DNA from 2 places in the Arthrobacter arabinosi genome. Region 1 is predicted to be linked to the other one. Evidence: riboswitches for the same ligand, from Rfam matches in the RefSeq annotation. Region 1 holds a riboswitch; the other holds the start of a gene.
The links. A riboswitch is a leader RNA that binds a small molecule or an ion and turns the genes downstream of it on or off. The one in region 1 is predicted to bind S-adenosylmethionine.
Positions count from the first base shown of each region.

Region 2: another riboswitch for S-adenosylmethionine. It lies ahead of ACX80P_RS07000 (ABC transporter substrate-binding protein); the one in region 1 lies ahead of ACX80P_RS02265 (ABC transporter substrate-binding protein).

Region 1 is NZ_JBTNDF010000001.1:471,819-476,141, reverse strand. It holds gene ACX80P_RS02275 (heavy metal translocating P-type ATPase) at 1-837, shown strand, start outside; gene ACX80P_RS02270 (DUF4383 domain-containing protein) at 922-1,386, shown strand; SAM riboswitch class IV at 1,572-1,699, shown strand; gene ACX80P_RS02265 (ABC transporter substrate-binding protein) at 1,835-3,496, shown strand; gene ACX80P_RS02260 (ABC transporter permease) at 3,497-4,323, shown strand, end outside.
Region 2 is NZ_JBTNDF010000002.1:607,075-611,397, forward strand. It holds gene ACX80P_RS06990 (matrixin family metalloprotease) at 309-1,280, shown strand; gene ACX80P_RS06995 (heme-degrading domain-containing protein) at 1,391-1,936, shown strand; SAM riboswitch class I at 2,069-2,167, shown strand; gene ACX80P_RS07000 (ABC transporter substrate-binding protein) at 2,273-3,970, shown strand; gene ACX80P_RS07005 (ABC transporter permease) at 3,967-4,323, shown strand, end outside.

The DNA of each region.
Region 1 (4,323 bases):
GCCGAAGCCGCAGAGCGCGGGCTGACCCTCCATCCTGTGAGCGGGGCACAGGAGGTCGCCACCGACGGCGTGCGCGCGCAGGTCGCGGGGACGACGGTCACCGTCGGCAAACGCCGCTTCCTGGAAAGCCTCGTGGGGCGTGTCCCGGCCCCGCCCCTCTCGCCGGGTGAGACTGCCGTCTACGTGGGGGTCGGCGAGCGCTTCGCCGGGGTCATCATCCTGCGGGACGCCCTGCGCAGCGCAGCGCCCGCCACGGTCAGCTCGCTCGTCGCGCTCGGTGTGCGCGACGTGCTCATGCTCACCGGCGACGTCGAAGCCACTGCACGCCACATCGCGCGGGAGGCCGGAGTGTCCACCATCCACACCGACTGCCTTCCCTCCGACAAGGTGGAGATCGTCCGGACCCTCCCCGGACGCCCGGTGATCATGGTGGGCGACGGCGTCAACGACGCCCCGGTCCTCGCGGCCGCCGACGTCGGGATCGCCATGGGTGCGCGGGGGTCGACGGCGGCCAGCGAATCGGCGGAGGTCATCATCACCGTCGACGACCTCGCGAAAGTCACCGAGGCCGTGCTCATCGGGAAACGCACCCTGCGGATAGCGCTGCAGAGCATCGGGATCGGCATTGCGCTGAGCCTCCTGCTGATGGTGTGCGCAGCGCTGGGGCTCGTCCCCCCACTGGCCGGCGCCTTCGGGCAGGAGGGCATCGATCTGCTGACGATCCTCTACGCTCTGCGTGCGGCACGCTCACCCCGGTCCGAGGCCCCGCCGGCGCCCGTACCGCCCGCCTCCTCGCCGCCGTCCGGCTCTCCGACCGCAGGTACGCGAACCCAGTAGGGACATTGTTCCCTACTGCTGACGCTGACGGCGCCGCATCCTTGAGGGGTCAGACACCCAACGATTCGTCGAAGGAAAACGGTCATGTCCTCCTCCGCACTCAACCCCAAGCGTGCCCATGCCCATTCGGGCGTCGCGTCACGCACATTGGCCCTCGTTGCCGGGGGGCTGATGCTTCTGATCGGGGTACTCAGTCTCATCCCGGGAATCACCTCGAACTACAACACCCTGGCCTTCGCGAGCAACTCCTCCGCGTTGTTCCTCGGCATCTTCCAGACAAGCGTCCTGCTGAGTGTCCTCTACGCACTCGTGGGCGCCGCCGGCATCGTCCTGGCGCGGCAACCGGTCGAAGCACGCTACTACCTTCTCGGAGCAGGCGTCTTCTTCCTGGTGCTCTGGATCTACGGCCTCTTCGTGACTGCCGACGTCGCCGCCAACTTCCTGTCCATCAACGCAGCCACCAACTGGGCGAACCTGGTGCTCGGTATCGTGTTGGTGGTCGGCGGCGCGCTCGCCTCGACCGACGTCGAGGAGCACGCCGGGACGTAGTATCTCCGGCACCCGCACGATCGGCGTCTTCCACAGGGGGTCCCCGCCAACCACGGTTCGGCGGGGACCTTCTTCTGCCGTCCTTCCGGACCGTGCACGTTTCCGGAATGACCGCGCCGCATTCCGACGGTCACATTACTTCTTCTTCGCCGCCCGACGCTTTTTCGTGCCTATAGTAATTCCAGCTTCAAGAGATGCGGTCGCCAAGCTCCGACTGGGCCGCACACCAACCCCATGTTCCCGGGTGGTTCGGATGACGAAGCGGCCTCCGCCATGGCACTTTGTGCCGGTCCGGCGCAGGCAAGAGCACTGCGAAAGGCACTCACCGTGAGTTGTACGGCCCTCCCCTAGCACGAACCCGGCGCCTTTCGTGCGTCTGCCCCCTTTCTCTTCATTTCCCGACGCATTGCGCTGCGCGCTGCGCCGGAACGTCCCCGAGGAATTCCCCATGAATGCATCAGTAATTCCCCCTGCCCGGAATCAGCCGCTCTTCCGGCATCTCACGGCGCTGTCAGCCGTCACCGTCGCGGTCCTGCTCAGCGGTTGCGCCGGCCCGGCGGACTCCTCGTCGGCGCCGGACGCCGAGCCGGTGTCCGGCGGCATCCTCGACGTCTCCATCTCGGCCGAGCCGGGTTGCCTCGACGGCCACGGCATCTCCGCCACCCAGCAGCAGTTCCTCGGCCGCCTCATCTACGACAACGTGGTGACGCTCGACGAGGACGGGGACATCGCACCCCACCTCGCCGAGTCCTGGGACGTCTCCCCGGACGGCAGAACCTACACGTTCCACCTCAAGGAGGGCGTCACGTTCAGCGACGGCTCGCCCTGGAACGCCGAGGTCCTCGGGCAGAACTTCGAACACATGAGGGACCCCGCCACGAAGTCCCCCCTCGCCGCCGCGTACATCGCCCCGTACGTGGACGGGACGGTGATCGACGAGTACACCTTCGAGGCCCACCTCGCGTACCCCTACACGCCGTTCCTCTACACGCTCGCGCAGTCGTGGCTCGGCATGAACTCGGGCAAGGCCATCGCCGAGTCGCCGGAGACGCTGTGCCAGAAGCCCATCGGTACCGGCCCGTTCACCGTCGCCGACTACAAGCCGGGCCAGAGCATCAGCTACACCAAGCGGGCCGGCTACGACTGGGCGCCCGAGTGGCTCGAGGGTGACGGTGAGGCGTACCTCGACGGCGTCGAGGTCACCCTCGTCAGCGAACCCGTCATCCGCCACCAGTCCCTCGTCTCGGGCCAGTACGACCTGACGGAGAACCTCGCACCGCAGAACGCCGCCGCGGTGCAGGCGGACCCGGACTTCACCTACGAGAACCTGCCCCGCACCGGCAGCCCCTACGTGCTCAGCTTCAACCTCAACCGTGCGCCGTTCGACGACCTCGCGGTCCGGCAGGCCTTCGCTGCCGCAGTGGACACGGAAGCCGTCACGGAGAGCCTCGGCTTCGGCACCTACACCCCGATCGACGGCTTCCTGTCGAAGGAGAGCAGGTACTACGACCCGTCCGTGGAAGGCGTCCTGACCTACGACCCCGAGCGGGCGAACCAACTGCTCGACGACGCCGGCTGGACCGGGCGGGACGACGAGGGCTTCCGCACCAGGGACGGGAAGCGGCTCACGGTCGAGGTGCCCACGGTGGAGAGTTCCACGCCGAGCCCGCTGCTCGTGCAGCTCCAGGGTGAGGCGCGGAAGGTCGGCTTCGACCTCCGGATCAACCAGCTCCCCCAGGCGCAACTCACCGAACTCCGCTACGCGGGGGACTACGACGCCCTGGCCGGCGTGTGGCACACCAACACCACCGACGTCCTGTTCATCCGCTACCACTCCTCCGAGATCACGGGTGAGCGGATCGGCCAGAACTCGTCCCACGTCGACGACCCGCACCTCGACGACCTGCTGGAGACGGCCCGCGAGGCCGACGACGGCCCCGTCGCACAGGAGGCCTACTCGAAGGCCCAGCACCGGTTGCTCGAGATCGTGCCGGGCGTACCGCTGTACGAGAACCCGAGCCAGTTCGCCTACGCGAACACCGTGCGCGACGTCGCGGTGGACACCTCGCACCCCGTGCCGGTCCTCACCTACGCGTGGAAGGCCGAGTAGGTGGCCGTGCTCCGACGCGTCCTCACGCGACTCGCCGTCGGCGTCGGCGTCCTCTGGGGCGCCGCGACGCTGACCTTCCTCGCGGTGTACCTGATCCCGGGCGACACGGCGCTGCTCATCCTCGGCGGTCCCGACGCCCGGCCCACCGCCGAGACCCTCGCGCAGGTCCGGGCCGACTACCTCCTGGACCAGCCCTTCCCCGTCCAGTACGGCAGCTACCTCGGGAACCTCCTGCAGGGCGACCTCGGGCAGTCCTACCGGCTGCGCCTTCCCGTCACGGAAGCGATCGGGCAGCAGATCGGCGCGACGGCGGCACTCGCGGCAGCCGCCGTCGTCGTGGCCCTGCCCCTCACGCTCGCGGTCGCCGTGCTGTCCGCCCAGCGGGCGCCCTGGATCCGGTCGATCGTCTCCGGCATCGAGGTGGTCTTCGCCGCGACGCCGACGTTCATCATCGGCTTCGCGCTGCTGATCGTCTTCTCGTTCACCCTGCACTGGTTCCCCATCGGCGGGAACCAGGGCATCGCCGCCCTGGTGCTCCCTGCCCTCACCCTGGCACTGGCGATCTTCGGGACGCTGTCGCAGGTCCTCCGGAACGAACTCGAGGGCGTCCTGGAGCAACCATTCATCCTGACGGCCCGCTCACGGGGCATGCGCGACCTCCCGGTCCGGATCCGGCACGCCCTCCGGCACGCGGCCATCCCCGTCCTGACCATGTCCGGGTTCGTCGTCGCCGCACTGCTCGGCGGGTCGGTGGTCGTCGAGACCCTGTTCAGCCGGCAGGGTATCGGGTCGCTCACCCTGGCCTCGGTCTACAACAAGGACCTGCC
Region 2 (4,323 bases), on a different contig from region 1:
TCGTTCCTGGGGCTTCCGTCCTGGGCGGGGCCGTCGTCGTTTCCTGGGCTTCCCCGGCTGCGGGGAGGCCCGCGCCGTCGTGCACGGGTTCGACGTGTCGGAGCGCGTGTCGACCTGCGACACGCCGTCTGTTGCGCCGTTGGCCCCGCGACGGCAGGCACGACGCCGCGGCTGCAGCACCGTGCCGAGCCCAGTCTTCCCTCAGGTTTCCCCAAGGACTCGCGACACGCCCCCCATCCTGCGGCAACAGCACAGCAGGATGGGACGGACATCAGTCGGCGGGGGGAAGCGCGGGGCGCATGGGGGCAATGGATCGTGAGTGGTACCACGAGGGCCGCGACGCACGGCTGGAGGCCGTCCGGCGGTCGCCGTCGGGCAGGATCCCGCAGTGGTCGCTCGACGACGCCCTCGGCACGCCGTCCGCCCCCCCACCCTGGCGGGCCGCACCGGTGTACGGGCCGCCCCGGAAGCACTCGTCGCCCGGTCGAAGGCGCCGGAAGCGGCGCTTCGGCACGGTGGCCGCCCTGCTCCTGATCGCAGCCCTGTACGCGACGCCGCCGCTGTTCGACCGCTTCGTCCTGCCGGTCGCGCTGCCCTACGTGCCGGGCGCCGACGTCCCGCCGCGCGGAGTCGAGGCCAGCGACATTCCGCTGGGGACGCCCCCACCCGCACCGGCGTCGACGGCGTTCACGCTGATGGACTCGCCCGTCGAGGACCAGCCATGGGTGGCCTACGATCCGTGCCGGCCCGTGCACTACGTCGTCCGGCCGGACAACGCCCCGATCGGGTCGGAGGGGCTGGTACAGGAGGCCGTGGCGGCGGTGTCGGCCGCCACGGGCCTGCGGTTCGTCGACGACGGCACGACGACGGAGGCGCCCAGCGAGGAGCGCGACCTCTACCAGCCGGAGCTGTACGGGAAGGCGTGGGTGCCGGTGCTCTTCACCTGGACCAGTGAGGCGGAGATCCCGGGCCTGGCCGGGGACGTCGCCGGGCTGGGCGGCAGCGACTACGCCCAGGCACCCGGGCAACCGCTGGTGTACGTGGGCGGGCAGGTGCAGCTCGACACGACCGACGCGGCCACCTCCCTCGGTTACCCGGACGGGCGCGCGTACCTGCGGGCGACGATCATGCATGAGCTCGCGCACGTCGTCGGGCTCGATCATGTGGATGACCCCGGTCAGCTGATGTATGCGGAGAACGTCGGACAGCTCTCCTTCGGGGAGGGCGATCTCGCCGGTCTCGCGCTTCTCGGCACGGGTCCCTGCGCACCCGGACTCTGACGTCGACCAGGGTGACTGGCACACGTGGTACCCGCACCGCATCCCCGGAAAAATTGCTCGCCGACCGAGGAAAAACCCGCCACGTCCCGTGAACCACGTAAATTAGGGAGATGAGCAATGACGCCCTCCCTTCTGCCGTCCAGTCGTTCGATCCCGACGGCGGCAGCAACCAGTCTGCCGAGGCGCTCGAAGCGCTGATCGAGACGGTCGAGAGGGAAGTCGCCGAACTCCAGTTCACCCGCTTCACGAACGACGACGCCGTCGCCCTGGGGCAGTTGCTCGTCCAGCTCGGGGTAGGACGCAACCTGCCGATCGCGGTCTGCATCCGGCGGCCGGACCACATCCTGTTCCGTGCCGCGCTCGACGGCACCACGCCCGACAACGACTACTGGCTCGACGCCAAGAGCCTCACGGCCGAACGCTATCTCGTTCCCTCCCTGCTCGTCGGCCTCCGCGGGCGGCGGAACGGAGGGCGCGTGGAGGACGATCCCCTGTTCGACACGACGATCTACGCAGCGCATGGCGGCTCGTTCCCCCTGTACATCAAGGACGTCGGCCCCGTTGCCACCGTGACCGTCTCCGGCCTTCCGCAGCTCGAGGACCACAGGCTCGTCGTCGAGGCGCTGCGCACCTTCCACGCGGCCGACGGACTGTAAGCCGCTCGACGGCGCTCTGGCGCGGATCACGGCGGCGCGGTGTGGCCCTGTGCCTCCTCCCGTAACGCTGCGTGACCGATTGTGACGGGGGCCTCTGGCGTCCCCGCCGTCCCGTGCGCTTAGCTGGACCCATAACCATCCCGAGCGGCCGAGAGACCTGGATCGACGACGCCGCAGCAACCCTCCCCGTGTAGCAACGGGGAACGGTGCTACTGCCAGGACCGATGGAGAAGCTACTCGCTTTCGTTGGTCTGTCCCTCCGTGCTCCTGCATGCCCGGGGCGCCTGCCGGCGACCTGTATCAGCCCTCCATCGGGCGATGATTCAGGAGCACCGCGTGAGAACAGCAAGTCCCAGCACCGCCACTCCCCGGCCCACCCGCCGATCCCCCCGCCCGCCTGCACCCCACCCCTCCGCACCCCGCAGCATCGCCCTGCTCGCCGCGGCGGCGGGACTGGTCCTCACCACGAGCGGCTGCGGGGGGTCAGCGGCCGCCGGCGAGGACGACACCTTCGTGTTCGCCACGGGCAAGGACATCTCCTGCCTGGACCCCCACGTCAACGGCGACATGCCACAGGCATCCATCGCGGCGAACTACCTCGACTCACTGGTCTCCCAGGACAGCGAGGGCGCCATCCACCCATGGCTGGCCGCGGACTGGTCGGTCTCCGAGGACGGCCTCACCTACACCTTCACCATGCGCGACGACGTCTGGTTCACCGACGGCACCAAGCTCACCGCGGAGGCGGTCAAGGCCAACCTCGACCACATGATCGATCCCGACACGCAGTCCGGGACGGCCGGCGGCTACCTCACGCCGTACGTGGGCACGGAGGTCGTGGACGAGACCACGGCCGTCGTCACCCTCAACCGCCCGTACGCGGCGTTCCTCGAGGTGCTCGCGCAGCCGTTCCTCGGCATAGAATCACCGGCGGCGCTCGAGCGCCCCCAGGCCGAGAACTGCAACGCTCCCGTGGGGACCGGACCCTACAGGATCGTGGACTACGTACCCCAGTCCAGGGTCAGCCTGGTCCGGAACGAGGACTACAACTCGGCCCCGCCGTACGCGCAGCACGAGGGTCCCGCGCACATCGAGAAGATCGAATGGAGGATCGTCCCGGAGGACTCCACGCGCTACGGACTCCTGCGGGCCGGTCAGGTCGATGCCCTGGACCTCATGCCGTCCGTCCATGTCGACGAGGCCGGGGCGGACCCGAACGTCGAGCTGATCCTGCAGGACAGGCCGGGCAATCCGACCAACCTGATCCTCAACACGACGCGTGCACCGTTCGACGACATCGACGTCCGCAAGGCGTTCCTGCGCAGCGCGTACGTCGACGCCGGCATCACCAGCGTCTACTTCGGCACCGTGACGCGGGCCGGCGGGCCGCTGAGCTCCGCCACCGGCTTCTACTCCCCCGACTTCGAGCACGTCTACGATCCCGACCCGGAGGAGGCCTCGCGCCTGCTCGACGAGGCCGGCTGGACGGAGCGCGACGACGAAGGCTACCGCGTGAAGAACGGCGAGCGCCTGACCGTCCACTTCCCCTACACACCCGGCGCGTGGCCCGCCGCGCATCAGGCCCTCGTCACGCAGATCCAGGCGACGGCGAAGAAGGCCGGGTTCGAGGTACTCATCGAGAACGGGGACGGCGCGACCGTCAGCGAACTCGGCAACACCTTCGACTACGACCTCCGTGCCGACTACTGGAACACCAACACGGCCGACGTCCTGCGGATCGTGTTCTCCTCCGAGTACACGGAATCAGCGGGCTTCGTACCCAACGGATCGGGCTTCCGCAACCCGGAGCTGGACGGCATCCTCAACGACGCCCTCGCCACGGACGATCCCACGCAACGCGCGGACCTGTACTACCGGGCGCAGCAGATCGTGAGCGACAACGCCCTGCAGCTGCCCCTCTACAACCAGGCCAGCCAGGTGGCACTCCGGAGCGACCGCTACCGGAACCTCGCCCTCGAGCCGAGCCTGTCCCTCCCCTACCTCTACGACGTCACGACGGTGGATTCCGAATGAGCACCCAGTCCCTCGATTCCCTCACTGCAGCACCCCGCACGACGGCGACCGCCGGTACCGCCGGAAAGGTCATCGCGAGGCGGGCGGCCGGTAGCCTGTTCGTCCTCTGGGCGGCGGTGACCCTCACGTTCTTCGTCCTGCGCCTGACTCCGGGCGATCCGATCACGGCGATCCTCGGCGGTGCGGGCTCCTCGCCGTCCGCGGACACGGTCGCGGCGGTCCGCGCCGAGTACGGGCTCGACCAGCCCGTCCCCGTCCAGTACCTCTCCTATCTCGGCGACCTCGTCACGGGCGACTTCGGCGTCTCGTACATCTTCAAGGTCCCTGTCCTGGAGATCATCGGGCCGCAGATC